Linked DNA regions of Hydrogenovibrio crunogenus. The protein of the gene in region 3 interacts with the protein of the main gene of each other region in a pairwise test. Links are inferred from orthologs where the notes say so. Each region holds a gene or a part of one and is shown on either strand. Other genes may lie near its edges.

Region 1 (3,254 bases), 980 kb from region 3 along the record:
TTTCTTCGATAAAGTGATTAATTTTGTGAGAGAAACCACTTAAGTTCTCAAGGTGATTAAGAACCTGTTCAACCAACTGACGAACAATATCTTCAAATTGCAATGAACGCATCGCATTGGACACACTGACTTCAATTTCAGAAATAATGCCTGAAACATCCCCCAGTTTATTAGAAATACCACTATTCATATCTTCAAGATCCGTAACAAGTACTGTTACCTGTTCCTGAGACGTATTGGCTTCCTGCATATCTTTTGCAGCGGTATCACTGACTAACTGACGGACATGATCAACCGTTTGTTTTGCTTTTTCCGCTTGCTTACGAATCTGCTCATTCAGTAAGTTGGAATTCAAAGACAGCTTTCTTACTTCATCAGCAACCACTGCAAAGCCTCGCCCGGCTTCACCTGCTCGGGCTGCTTCAATAGCCGCGTTCAATGCCAGCAAGTTGGTTTGATCCGCAATCCCTTTGACGTCTTCCAGCAAAATAAAGATAGATTCAATCTGCTCGACCATATCATCGATTTTACCGACAGTTTCATTACTGCGTTGACTGGAGCTTTTTAACAGTGAAATCAAATAGCTTAAGACTTCTTTAATTTCAGAAGAGAATTTTTGGATACTCATCCCTTCTCCGCTGCCACCAAGATTATCCAGTAACGAAACAACCAGCTGATATTCAGCTTGCGTTTGACTGTGCAACCCAGAGAAACTGTTGTTCAAGGTTTCAATCGCTTCTGCAACCAATTCCTTAACCTGCAATAACTCACCACGAACAACTTCCACTTCTTGATCAACGACGGCATCAATATCATTCATGATGACCTGTAATGCATCATCAATCACTTCGGCATCAAAGTCGTTTGCATGGGAAGCAACTGACGGGGTCGTAACTTGCTGAGGCTGCTTTTCTAACCTGGCAATTCTTGCCACGGTCAGTGTCCATGTCACCGACACCAAAACCGCCACAATGGCGCCAATAAATGGAATCTCAACAAACGTCAGCCCGACACCTACGATGGTAACTAGCCAAGCACCCCAATATTGCTTCATAATCTGCAACATGTATCTTTTCCCCAATCAAAATATTTTGAATATACAAAGCATATTACATGCCAAGAAAATTCTATAAAAAAGTGTTTGAGTCATTATATAAAACTTATTGAAAGATTAGGATGTGTTTCCATTAAACACACGTATAAGGCAAGGGTTTAAGCTCTCTAAAAACAGGAAGCTTAAACGCAAAGATATTTAAACAACTCAACTCAAAGGCGAGATTATTTTTTAATGAGTGACAGAATTTTTTCAGGGATTGATCCCAAGGGTAAAACATAATCAGCCGCACCGAGCTTAACAGCCTCTCCAGGCATCCCCCAAACAACACAGGTTTTTTCATCTTGCGCAATCGTCGGAACACCAATCTCTTGCAACTCTTTCATTCCCTTAGCACCATCGGCTCCCATTCCTGTCAATAGCACGCCGACCGCATTTTTGCCAACACTTTGCACAACGGTACGAAACATCACATCTACCGACGGCTTGTGACGGTTTACTGGCGGGCCGTCATTTAAACGGCAGATATAGCCAGAAGATGTCCGCTCAACCAATAAATGTTTATCGCCCGGTGCAATATAAACATGCCCCGCCAAAATAGGTTGACGATCCTCTGCCTGCGTCACTTCCATTTCTGAAATGCTATTCATTCGTTGCGCAAAAGGCAAACTAAACGACGCCGGAATGTGCTGTGTAATAACGATAGCAGGGGTTGTTGATGGCAAGCGCATCAAGACTTCTTTAATGGCTTCTGTACCACCGGTTGAAGCCCCTAACGCAATCACTTTATGTGAGGGTTTGGAAAAATCCGAAGGGGCTTTTTTGGGAACAATGGCATCCGTTGTAAATTTCTCAACAACTTTAGAAACCAAAGACCCAGGCTTGGACAACACTTTGGGCTTGCTTTCCTTGTTAGCGACATAACGTGCATATTGTCTTTCAAGCTGCCATTTGGACACCTTGGAAGCGGTTTTTACTTTGCGGCAGATTTCATCGGTATAGTCTTCAAAGGTATGTTGTAAATCAATCTTAGGTTTTGCAACAAAGTCAACCGCGCCCAAATCAAGTGCTTCAAACGTGATATCCGCCCCTTTCTCGGTCAAGGTCGAAATCATCACCACCGGCAAAGGATGCAATCGCATTAAATTTTTTAAAAACGTCACGCCATCCATACGAGGCATTTCGACATCCAGTGTCAATACATCCGGATGAAGTTGCTTCACTTTTTCTCTTGCATCATAAGGGTCAGATGCCGTGCCGACCACTTCAATCTCTGGGTCTGACTTCAACATCTCTTGTAACATTTGTCGAACTAAAGCAGAATCATCAACGATTAATACCTTCACCTTTGACATCTTCCCCCCTTCTTTACATTCATCACACTCTTTTGCAGAGCGTTTGTGTGTTTATCTTATTTTTTTATAAATCGTTTGACCAAGAAGCTCAAACCGATCGCAGACTTTATAAAGTGACTCCGAATGCCCAATAAACAAATGCCCATTATCCGGCAGTAAATTAGCATAGCGGTCAAATAACCTTGCTTGGGTTTCTTTATCAAAATAAATCACGACATTTCGACAAAAAATAACATCTATGGCATCTTTGATTGGCCATTCATTCATTAAATTGATTTGGCCGAAGTCAATAATCTGCTGTAGTTCAGGTTTAACCCTGACATACCCTTCCATCGAGCCACTTCCCTTTAAAAACCAACGTTTTTTGCGTGCCTCGGAAACGCCTTTCAGGCGATCCATTTTATAAACACCTGTACGTCCCGTTTCAACAACATTGGTATCCAAGTCTGTCGCTAATACACGGGCATCCCATCCTGCAGGAACAGTCTCTTTTAATACAATCGCTAAAGAGTAAGGTTCTTCGCCAGTGGAGCAGCCTGCTGACCAAATTCGAATTTTTTTACTACCTTTATTGCGCTCTATAATGGCCGGAATAACGGTATTTGCGAGGTATTCAAAGTGATGATCTTCTCTAAAAAAGAAGGTTAAGTTAGTGGTGATAGCGTTAATCAGGTGAACGAATTCTGACTCACCCTGCTCTTCAACAAAGTTTAAATACTGTTTGAAGGAGTTCAGTTCCAAAAAACGAATGCGTTTCGCTAACCGGTTGTAAACTAAGTTTTTCTTAGAATCGTTTAAATCGATCCCTGCGAAGTCATATACAAGTGTCTTAACTCTCGTGAAAT
Region 2 (3,268 bases), 990 kb from region 3 along the record:
GAAAACCCAGCGGACATGATTAATTCAAAAGCAGCCTTATCATCCAGCTGATTCGCTGAGACTTCATCCATCATGCCTTTTTCAACGGCTTTACGACGCAAAACATCAGGGTCCATTCCTTTACCATCATCTGTAATCGACAACAGAATATGATCCCCTTCCTGCTCGGCTGCTAGAATAACCGTACCTTTACGTGGTTTCCCGGCTTGCTCACGCACATCCGGCATCTCAACCCCGTGGTCAACCGAGTTTCGAACCAAATGAACAAGCGGATCCGCTAAGGCTTCCACTAAATTCTTATCTAAATCGGTTTCTTCCCCTTTCAGCTCAAGCTCAATTTCCTTCCCAAGTTTACGGGCAAGGTCTCGAACAACTCGAGGGAAACGCCCAAACACTTTTTTAACAGGCTGCATACGAGTTTTCATCACCGATGCTTGCAAATCGGTTGTCACATGATCCAAATTCCCCACAGCATTTGATAATGCCTCTTCTGGACCTTCACTCGACCTTAACGTCAGCAAGCGATTTCGAACGAGAACCAACTCCCCAACTAAATTCATAATTTCGTCGAGTCGTCGAGTATCAACGCGTACGGTCGACTCTGCCGTAGCTGCCTTAGCAGCTTCCGGCTTAGGTACTTCAGGCTTTGATTCTTTTTTAGGCGCTGGCGGAGGGGTTGGTTTAGCTGGCTCGGGAGCAGGTGGTGTTGGAGGCGCTGCTTCCTGAGGTTCTTGCATACCTTCCAACATATCTCTTTGATTTAAAAGTGCTTCAAACTCATCATCCGTAATATCACCATCAGGGTCCACATCATCTGGCAACGCTAATTTGACTTCTTCTGCGTCTGGCTCATTAGAATCCGAGCTGGTTAACGCGTCACGTTGATTTAACAGGGCTTCAAATTCATCATCTGAAATTTCACCATCAGGATCGACACCTTCCGGCAATTCCAACTTAGGATGAGCTACTGCTTCTTCTTGAGCAGGTTCAGAAGTATCTTGTGGAGCTGCACCCCCTTTCCAAAGTGCATCCAATTCGGACAACAATCCGTCATCAGCATCTTCCAGTTCACGGGCACCGTCGTTAAGCTGTTGAATATAATCGGAAATAGCATCAAAGGCGCGCATAATGACATCTGCAGCCGTTGAATCATATTCAACATCACCGTTTCGAATTTTATCGAACACATTTTCAGCACGATGACACACTTCAATTAACGGTGTGACGCCTAAAAACCCGGCTCCCCCTTTAATCGTGTGAAACCCTCTGAAAATGGCATTCAATAAATCCGAATCCGATGGAGAGTTTTCTAGTTCAACAAGCTGTTCATCAAGCTGTTCAACCAACTCTGACGCTTCGACTAAAAAGTCCTGTAAAATTTCCTCATCCACAATGTGAACCCTCTTAAAGCTTTATCGTGTGGCTGCAATGTGTCAAAAACCCACCACTCAAATCATCTATTTTTAACTGCTAAACATTAAGCAATGACCATGCCACCAAACAATCCACAAAAGCCTCTAAATCCCTAAATCTCCTAAAAGGTCATCCACCTCATCTTGAGAACTAACCGCATTCTGTTGACTGGATTTTGTCACATTAGGTCCAATTCCTTTCATTTCTTGTGCTTTACGTTCCTCTTCCGAATCGGAAGGATCGGGAATATCATCAATATGAATGCCTGATTTATCAATCAGTTCCATCAGACTCTGCTCAAGGCTGGTCACCAGCATGATGACACGGTTTAGCACTTGGCCGGTAAGATCTTGAAACGATTGAGCCATCATGATTTCAGTTACTTCGGATTGAGCTTTAGAGATTAACTCTTTCTGAGAATCATCTGTCGCTTGTGATTCCAACGTTTCCAATAAAGCGATGGCATTTTCTGCCGCTGACAGTGTTTTATTGCTTGCTTCTTCGGTCGTTTCAATTACATATTCTAATCGTTCTGTGGCATCCGGCAATCCATGTTTTGTATGCTGAAGCAACAAAGAATCTGTGCCAAACTGTTCTAATGTATCATGTAAATTTTGAGCAATTTGCTCAACTTGCTCCAATAAATTGTCATCTCTAGTCGCGATAATCTCATCCAAGGCTTGGGATGCTTTATCGTAATCTTCTTTTTCCATGGCCTTCAATAAAGTTTTTATTTGTTTTATTTTTATATTTTTCACAGTTCCCCCTCACTCAAAAAAAAAGCCTTATGCACTAGTAAGTGCATAAGGCTTTTTCAACTTCTTCTTATCAAAAACTTGCAAATCAAGCACCCGCTGCTTTTTTTCGCTCTTCAACACGCTCAAAAATCTTTTGAATTTTACCATTCAGTGTTGCTGCAGTGAACGGCTTAACAATGTAACCATCAACCCCAGCTTCAGCGGCCTCTAATATTTGGCTTCGCTTTGCTTCTGCCGTAATCAGCAAGAAAGGCGTTTCTTTCAGTTTTTCATCAGCTCTCACATGACGAAGTAAATCAATCCCTGTCATTTGCGGCATATTCCAATCACTGACAATAAAATCATACTTACCACTTTGAATCATCGGCCAGGCTGTTGACCCATCATCCGCTTCATCAAACTTGCTAAACCCTAACTCTTTCAATAGGTTTTTGACAATTCTTCTCATCGTCGAAAAATCATCCACTACCAAAATATTCATATCTCTATCGATTTGCATCTTTTTTCCTCAAATCTACTTTAAATCCAATCTCTAAGTCTTGATTTCAAACGTTTTATCGCTTGACTGTGAATCTGGCTCACACGAGACTCACTGACTTCTAAAACTTCACCAATTTCTTTTAAATTCAGCTCTTCATCATAATAAAGTGCCATTACCAGCTGTTCTTTCTCTGGCAAGTCTTTAATTTGTTCTGCCAACGCACCCTGAAAATCGGACTCTACCAATTCTGTAATAGGCGTTTTAATTGTCCCGACCATTCGGTCTTCTGCCAGCTCATCATGGTCTGGCTCGTCAATGGATAACAATTGCGCTGAATTGGTATCCTGAAGAATATGGTAATACTCTTCAAGCGAAACCTCCATGACCTCAGCAATTTCTTCATCACGAGCCTCACGTCCCTTTTCCGATTCCACTTTTAAAATCGCTTCAGACACTTCTCTGGACTTTCGATAAACCGATCGCGGCGTCCAGTCCCCTTTACGAATCTCATCCAGCATCGCCCCACGAATTCGGATTCCAGCATAGGTCTCAAAACTCGCACCTTGAGTCGCATCAAATTTTTGAGATGACTCAATCAGCCCTATAATGCCAGATT
Region 3 (8,193 bases):
AGTTTATTAACAGCCTGTAGCAGTGGCGGGTCTTCCAGCACCATTCCAACCACACCAATATCTTACCCGGTTGCTGCAGATAACAAAGAACTCATTAAATCCGCTGTTTGGTCGGATAATGGTTATGATGGCTCTGGCGTCACTGTTGCGGTACTCGATACGGGGATTGCGGATCCCAGTTCGGTCGATTTTGATGTCTCTGTACTTGAAAACCAGCGCTATGATGACCAGCTGGCAAAAACTTCGGATACTTATACCTATGACACCGGAGGAAATAATCACGGTCAGGATATGGCTGAAATCATCGGCTCTCAGTCTGTCGGAATTGCCCCAGGTGCCACGATGGTACATGGCGTGATTTCAAAAGATGGCTATACCGACATGGGTGATCAGGTCATGGCAACTGATTGGGCCATTGATCATAATGCCCGGATTGTTAATCTTTCTTTCTCCCAATCCCCAATTATCTTCCCCAAAAACTACAGCTCAGACACATTCAGTAATACATTAAAAGCCGTCATTGATAAGATTGATGCCACCAATACGGTGATTGTGCATGCTGCCGGTAATGAAGGCCTTGACTTCGATGCCCCGATTAATGAAAGCACTTATGCCGACATCGTTGTCTTACAACCAGATAACATTCTATTTGTCGGTGCTGTCAATCTAGATGCCACGTTGGCTTCTTATTCCAATACACCAGGGAGTAGCATCGAATATCAAAATCGGTTTTTAGTGGCGCCAGGTGACAGCACTATTGTCGGAGGGCTTTCTATAGGTACCTCTGGTGCGACTGCCAACGTATCAGGCGCTTTGGCTTTGATGAAACAAAGATGGTCTACGACTGGCGTCAATGACTTAGCACAAATATTACTGGACACTGCCAATAAAAACATTCCCGATTATTCTCCAGCCACACATGGGCAAGGCATGGTTGATTTAGAGGCCGCCTACTCTCCGGTTGGTACAGCCAGCTTTGACACCAGCACTGCGTCGTTACCGTTAGAGGCAGCGGCAATCACTTTACCTGCTGGGTTTTCAACGCTACAGTTTAATGCCGCCTTTGTCGATCAATATCATCGAGATTTTGAAGCCACTTTTTCAACCCAAACAGCTCGACCTGAAACAGACTTTTCTCAAAAACTAATTGAAATGGTGTCACCACCACCTCTCAGTATTATGCATTTAAAAAACGGCATGCAGCTTGGTTTCAAGCAACAAACCTCTCGTTATAATGTCGACAGTCCCATACTCGGATTTAACGGGTTTGCTCATAATTTATTTTCACAAAATAGAACACTAGAAACCATTCTGTTGACAACAGATACTTATCAAATTGGGTTCAGTACCAATGTAATGAATCAATATAATAGCCAAAAGGTCAACTCAACGTTAGACGATGCTGCTGGGTATATCACGTCATTACAATATAAAAACATTGCGCTGACGTACTTTGCCTCCAGCGAGGACCAGACAAACGCTTTTTATGGTGCCAACAACCGTACTGCTCATGGCGTCAAAGCCACTCTGCAATCGGACTTTGTCAAAACGGGAATTGAGTATTCTATCGAAAAATATCAAGGGAGCGGTTTATTGGATACCATGTCCCTCAATCAAAAAGCGGCTTTTTTAAAACTGGACTTTTTACATGCTCCCAGCATACAGGCTGGGGTAATTGGAAAGTACACCATTTCTGACTTAAACATTGATATGACGCTTCCTCGTTCCATAGGAGATGGCCGGTTGTATTATCAAAGTCAAACGCTCAAAGAATCACAAGATAACTTTGCCAAAGGGGTTTATCTGAATCTTCCTCATTTCAAAGTCAGCGCCTATTCAGATAAATTTGATCAAAATATCGCACTGCAATTTAAAACGACTTTCTAAAAAAAAGCCCCAACAAGTTGGGGCTTTTTTTATTTTTGATCGGATGGATAGTTTTAAATCACTTCACTTAACAACGCATTCATTCGTTTAATGAAGTCCGCTGGTTTTTCCAACTGATCCCCTTCCGCTAATTGCGCTTGCTCCAATAAGAACAAAGACCACTCTTTCACTTTCGGTTCATCTTCTAAGCTGTCCAGCTTTTTCACCAATGCGTGTTCGGGATTCAATTCCAACACCGGCTTTTGCTTCGGCATCGCTTGTCCCATTTGCTCCATCATGCGCGCCATATGCGCTGAGATATCACCTTCCGCAGACACCACACAAGCCGGTGAATCGGTTAAGCGGTGTGTGATTTTGACATCGGAAACTTGATCTTCAATCGCTTTTTTCACTTTCTCTGTTAAAGCTTCACGCGCTTTTTTATCTTCTTCAGACAACTCCTTTTCTGCTTCTTCATCAAACTCTTTTAAGTCTGCAGAAGTCACGGATTTCAGCTGCTTGCCTTCAAACTCTGTCAGGTGAGAAACCAACCACTCATCAATACGATCCGTCAACAACAAGACTTCAATGCCTTTCTTACGGAACATTTCTAAGTGAGGGCTACCGGTTGCGGCAGCATACGTATCTGCTGTAATGTAGTAAATGGCCTCTTGGTCTTCTCCCATTCGATCAATATAATCTTGTAAAGACACTCGTTGAGCCGGTCCAGAAAATTCATGCGTTGAAGAAAAACGAAGCAATTTCGCGATTTTATCTTTATTCGCAAAGTCTTCAATAATCCCTTCCTTCATGACATTACCAAACTGATCCCAGAACGTTTCATAATCAGATTGATCTTCCGCTTTTGCCATTTTGGCTAACTGGTCAAGGACACGCTTAACCGATGCTGAACGAATTTTATCCACCACACGATTACTTTGTAGAATCTCTCGTGAAACGTTCAACGGTAAGTCATTTGAATCAATAACCCCACGAACAAAACGCAAGTACGTCGGCATCAGGTGTTCGGCATCATCCATGATAAAGACACGTTTCACATACAGTTTTAGTCCGTAGCGGCGATCTCTATCATACAAATCAAACGGTGCTTTTTTAGGAAGATAAAGCAATGAAGTATATTCCAGCGTTCCTTCCACTTTATTATGAATATGAGCTAAAGGGTTTTCATAATCATGCGAAACGGTTTGATAGAAGTTATTGTAGTCTTCATCCGATAATTCAGATTTAGGCTGCGTCCAAATCGCAGTTGCTTTGTTGACCTGCTCTAATGTTTTCTCTTCGGTTTCTTTACCTTCATCATCCAACTTAACTTGCCACATTTTAATTGGGAAATTAATGTGGTCAGAATACGTCGTGATAATGTTCTTTAATCTGAAGTCATCTAAGAACTCATCCATGTCTTCTTTCAAGTGAAGCGTGATCTCGGTTCCTTTGGTTTCTTTTTCAACAGTTTCAAGCGTATACTCCCCTTCGCCTGTCGATTCCCAACGGGTTCCTTCTGATTTTTCATCCCCTGCTTTACGCGTGGTCAACGTCACTTTATCTGCAACAATGAATGACGCATAGAAACCAACCCCAAATTGCCCAATCAAGTGACTGTCTTTGGCTTGGTCGCCCGTCATATTTTCAAGAAACTTTTTTGTTCCGGAGTTTGCGATGGTACCGATGTTAGCAATGACTTCATCACGCGTCATCCCAATCCCATTGTCAATAATCGATACGGTTCTAGCTTCCTTATCAAACCCTACCTGGATTGCAAGCTCTGACTCCCCTTCTGATAAGGCATCATTTGACACTGATTCAAAACGCAATTTATCCAATGCATCAGAGGCATTTGAAACCAACTCTCGTAAAAAGATCTCTTTATTACTGTACAGGGCATGAATCATCAGTTTTAGCAACTGATTCACTTCAGTTTGAAACGCATGAGTTTCCGTATGGCTCATTGAATATTTCTCCTTAACTTAACGTTTAAGCATAAATCATGAATGAATAAGACGGTTATTTGAATATAACCATTGATTGAAAATTTAGGATATAAATGGGGACAGGAAGGAGTATTTTCAAGTATAAACGGTCATTTTTTTTCGTTTAATTTGCCTGAAAACAAAAAAGCACCTAAAAAGGTGCTTTTCGACATAACAAGAAAAAATGGGGGCTTATTTTTCCGTTACCGTTTCTAAAGCCGCTTTAATTTCATCTGGGGCATTAGCAATTGACATAAAACTACCTGACCCCATCATAGAAAGGCTCGGCCAATTAATCGCGATGCGAAACTTACCATTCAAAGCAATCGCTTCATCTTCATTCACTAAGATTTCATAAGGCAAGTGCGCAGCATGAGAAGTTCCATTCTGATCGATTTGCGTTAGGATATTTTTATCAGAGCCTTCGCCTTTTGCAAACGTCACACCAAAAACAGACATTTCTTTACCTGGAATATCAATACGGTAAACTTTTGTAACACCACCTTTACCTGCTGATAGACCGGATTCAATCGTGCTGATCGCTTCATCATAAGAACCATATTCAGCCAGCTCATCGATGTCATCAAAATAAGGCATCATAAACTTATAATGATATTCTCTTAATTCTTCAGCACTTAATGCAGACTCTGCACCGAATTCTTTTTGTTTACCTAGTGCTTTTTCCATTGCTGCTTGAACAGGTTCAATGTTCCCTTCCATTCGATAAACATTCCACATATAAACTGGGTTGGTGTAAGACACTTCTGTTTGACCACCACGTTTTACAATCGAAACACGCTCCATGGCACCGAAGCCACCATTTTTAGACTGTGCCGCCAATTGCTTTAAGGTTTCGTTAGTGACCACAATCACTTCGGTATCAGCATTTGGTTTATAGGTTCCGACCACTTCAAATCCATTTTCTGTCAACGCGGATTTTGTTTTATCAGCGACCACTGAAACAGAGTCAGAGGAGGTTGTCCCTAGAACAAAAGGCATATAATTTGCAGCAAAGGCCGATGCTGAACTTGCCATTAAAGAAGCCGTTAGCAAACCTGCTAACCAAAAAGACTTAATTTTCATGTAGAGTATCCATTTATCTTTTAAAAGGGTCTCTATTTTTATAAATTTTTTGATGGATTAAAAATTCAATTTATTTATGGTCAAATTAAGAAAATCGTAAAATGCTAATATATTTTTCTGAATGAATAAAAAAAGCGCCTAATAAGGCGCTTTACGTAAAATAATGCAAAATTGTTTAATGCTTAGAAAAACTCAATTTCTTCTTCAACTTCTTCTGCGACATTCATTCTATCGCGCATTCGCGTCTTCATGATTTCAATCGCTTCTTCCGCAGGTTTTTCTTCATCAAAAATCAATTCAAACAACTCTTCTTCCTCACGCATCGTGGTGCCTTTACGAACTTCTGACTTAAACGCTTCCCACTGCGCTTCATCTTTAGCATGCATTTCGTGCGATACAATTTCAGCCAGGCCTGATAAGCCATGCGACACATGATTCAATCGTTGGCTTAATTTATCGTAAAATTGAAAGGCAATAATCGCTTGTTGCATTTTTTGCGCCAAGTCACCGGTTTGAACCAATAAAGACTGGTTGTGCTCTGCAATACCCGCAACATCATTCGACATCTCGGCAATTTTTTGGCTCGATAACTCAATCGCCTCGATGTGTTCAGACATATATGTAAAAGAATCAATCAAGGTATTAACCGAGTTATCTCCCTCTGAAATGGACAACTCTATCTGAGCAACCGATAAATTTAAAACCATAATGGTTTCTTGAACTTCTTTTGCACCTAATGCGAATGGCATAAAACTCTCTAAACTCTCTTATTCTTTTTATTATCGTTAACTTTATGCAGCATTTGATTGTAGATTGCCACCCTTGTGGGAAGCCAGTGTCTCAGTGACATCCAAAATCAATGAAACCGTTCCATCCCCTAAGATAGTGGCACCGGCAATGCTGCTGATTTTCATAAAGTTACTTTCTAAACTTTTAATCACGACTTGTTGTTGTCCAAGCAAATCATCCACAAAAATACCGGCACGTTTGCCGCCATCTTCAACCACAACAAGCAGTCCTTCTTCTAAATCTGTTCTGGCATCTTTAATACCAAGCTTTTGGTGCAGACGAATAACCGGAATATAGCTATCTCTTAACTTATAAAGCTCAGTCTGACCAGCAATACCTTTCACCAAAGATTTATCAACCTGGATCGATTCAACAATAGAAACCAGCGGGAAGACATAAGTCTCTGATCCAACTTTCGCTAACTGCCCATCCAAAATGGCCAGTGTTAGAGGTAAACGAATCGTAAAGACACTTCCATGTCCTCTTTCTGTTTTCACTTCAACTGAGCCGCCTAGCCCTCGGATATTTCGACGAACCACATCCATACCAACACCACGCCCGGATACATCACTGATGACATCTGCAGTTGAAAAACCAGGATGGAAGATCAAATCAATAATCTCTTCTTCCGACATCTTGTGATCTTCTTCAATCACCCCTTTTTCAATCGCTTTTTGGCGAACCTTATCAGCATTGATCCCGGCACCGTCATCTGTTATTTGAATCAGGATGTTGCCACCTTGATGGAAAGCGGCCATTTTTACAGTGCCAGTTTCAGCTTTACCGGCTTCCAATCGAACTTCTGGGGACTCCACACCATGGTCAATCGAATTACGGACGATATGTACTAAAGGGTCCGTCAAGGCTTCCAACATGGTTTTATCCAGTTCGGTATTTTCCCCTTCCATCACCAAGTTAATTGACTTTCCTAGCTTCTTGCTGACATCATGCACAATACGAGGCATACGGTTGAACGCAAAGCTCACTGGTAACATACGAATATTCATCACACTTTCTTGGAGGTCTCGCGTATGTCGTTCGAGGTGGGTCAACCCTTCTTTAAGCTTATCGGCCCAATCAGAATCTTCATTTTGTTCAGCTTGCTCTCCAAACTGACTTAGCATTGATTGTGTAATAACCAGCTCACCAACCAAGTTCACTAGTTGATCAATTTTACTTAAATCGACACGAATCGAACTGTCTTGCTTAGGCGCACTCGCCGCTTGAGCAGGCTTGGCCGCTGATGCGGGTTTCTTAACTTCTGTTTTCGGTGTTGCAGAAGCTGCCGTTTCGGTGGCAACATTTTGTTGGGTAGCTTGCGTTGCAGGTTCTGCATTAGCCGTCGTTGACTCGGATGCGGTTATAGAAGGAGCCGTAATTCTGACTTCAGCACCATCCCCGTCAATCCACTCAAATACTTCTTTGACATCTTCTTCATCAATGCCCTCACCTGTTAAGGTAACTTGCCACTTCAAGTGCAAATCTTCAGGGTTTAATTCATTTACATCAGGCAATGCAGAATCATCGACAGTAACCGAGATATCACCTAACGTTTCCAGTTCTCGGAAAATACGAATCGGTTCATTTCCTGTCTGCAACAATTCTTTTTCTGGAACCAAATCAATGACCCAAGAACCGGTACCTGTAGAGGCATTCGTTTGGTTTTCTTCAGGCGATTGCGCTTCAGGAGACGACGGCTCTGAACCAGCATCGACACTTCCGCCATTTAAAATGGCTTCCATGTCTTTTTGGACTTCACTGGCTCGGGCTTCATCAATTTCTTCATGGTTCTGCAAGCGCGTCATCATGTCTCTAAGTACATCGACTGCTTGTAACATCGTATCTGTTGCTTCCTGAGTAACATCCCTACGGCCGTCACGCATTTCATCTAAGAGCGTTTCTAAAACATGCGTGAAGTCGATAATTTCAGTGAATCCAAAGGTACCACTTCCACCCTTTATTGAGTGCGCTGCACGGAAAATTTCGTTAATTTTTTCATTATCAGGCGTTCCTGGCGACAAGTCCAGAAGGCCGGCTTCCATCACATCCAGTCCTTCAAAACTTTCTTCTAGGTAAGTCTGGCGAAAAGTTTCCATCATGTCCATAGTATGGTTTCCTCAGAAAAGTTCTACATCACCCTCAACAGGTTTTGATCCAATATTATTAATATAACGGCTTTCTTCAGCAGCTAATGATTGATTGTGCATCGCATTCAAACGCCGAACTCTAACTCTACCCGAGTTTGGATAATATAAAATTTTTCGAGGATAAACATCTCCGATATCCTGCGAAACAATTTTAAACCCTTCGGTATAGATATAATCAAAAGCAAAGCCAATATTGTACCAACCGATATTGGTAGTGGAGCTCATGATGCGTCCCCCACCAAATAATTTAAATTCAAGCCGTTCTCTTCTAGCGCCTGCGTTAAGCAACGCGTTGACTAAATTTTCCATGGCATAGTTGC

The links.
Region 1: the proteins of GHNINEIG_RS08480 (region 3) and GHNINEIG_RS03745 interact in binary tests that used the Escherichia coli proteins (3 or more experiments, as listed by UniProt). The link is inferred for Hydrogenovibrio crunogenus from one-to-one orthologs.
Region 2: the proteins of GHNINEIG_RS08480 (region 3) and GHNINEIG_RS03700 interact in binary tests that used the Escherichia coli proteins (3 or more experiments, as listed by UniProt). The link is inferred for Hydrogenovibrio crunogenus from one-to-one orthologs.

What each region holds. Positions count from the first base shown.
Region 1 is NZ_CP032096.1:795,532-798,785, reverse strand. Bases 345-3,254 are described here. They hold GHNINEIG_RS03745 (protein-glutamate methylesterase/protein-glutamine glutaminase), read right to left. Parts: upstream 2,410-3,254; coding sequence 1,279-2,409; downstream 345-1,278. Other genes in these bases: GHNINEIG_RS03740 (CheR family methyltransferase), read right to left, coding at 2,461-3,254; GHNINEIG_RS11810 (methyl-accepting chemotaxis protein), read right to left, coding at 345-1,066. Also shown: more of GHNINEIG_RS11810, read right to left, coding at 1-344. UniProt on the Escherichia coli protein: Involved in chemotaxis. Part of a chemotaxis signal transduction system that modulates chemotaxis in response to various stimuli.
Region 2 is NZ_CP032096.1:788,121-791,388, reverse strand. What follows is about bases 345-3,268. They hold GHNINEIG_RS03700 (protein phosphatase CheZ), read right to left. Parts: upstream 2,172-3,268; coding sequence 1,518-2,171; downstream 345-1,517. Other genes in these bases: GHNINEIG_RS03690 (RNA polymerase sigma factor FliA), read right to left, coding at 2,691-3,268; GHNINEIG_RS03695 (chemotaxis response regulator CheY), read right to left, coding at 2,257-2,670; GHNINEIG_RS03705 (chemotaxis protein CheA), read right to left, coding at 345-1,391. Outside these bases: more of GHNINEIG_RS03705, read right to left, coding at 1-344.
Region 3 is NZ_CP032096.1:1,768,667-1,776,859, forward strand. What follows is about bases 5,281-8,193. They hold GHNINEIG_RS08480 (chemotaxis protein CheA), read right to left. Parts: upstream 7,832-8,193; coding sequence 5,729-7,831; downstream 5,281-5,728. Other genes in these bases: GHNINEIG_RS08475 (hypothetical protein), read right to left, coding at 5,281-5,686; cheD (chemoreceptor glutamine deamidase CheD), read right to left, coding at 7,844-8,193. Also shown: GHNINEIG_RS08460 (S8 family peptidase), read left to right, coding at 1-1,887; molecular chaperone HtpG, read right to left, coding at 1,941-3,833; GHNINEIG_RS08470 (hypothetical protein), read right to left, coding at 4,047-4,937; more of GHNINEIG_RS08475, read right to left, coding at 5,120-5,280. UniProt on the Escherichia coli protein: Involved in the transmission of sensory signals from the chemoreceptors to the flagellar motors. CheA is autophosphorylated; it can transfer its phosphate group to either CheB or CheY.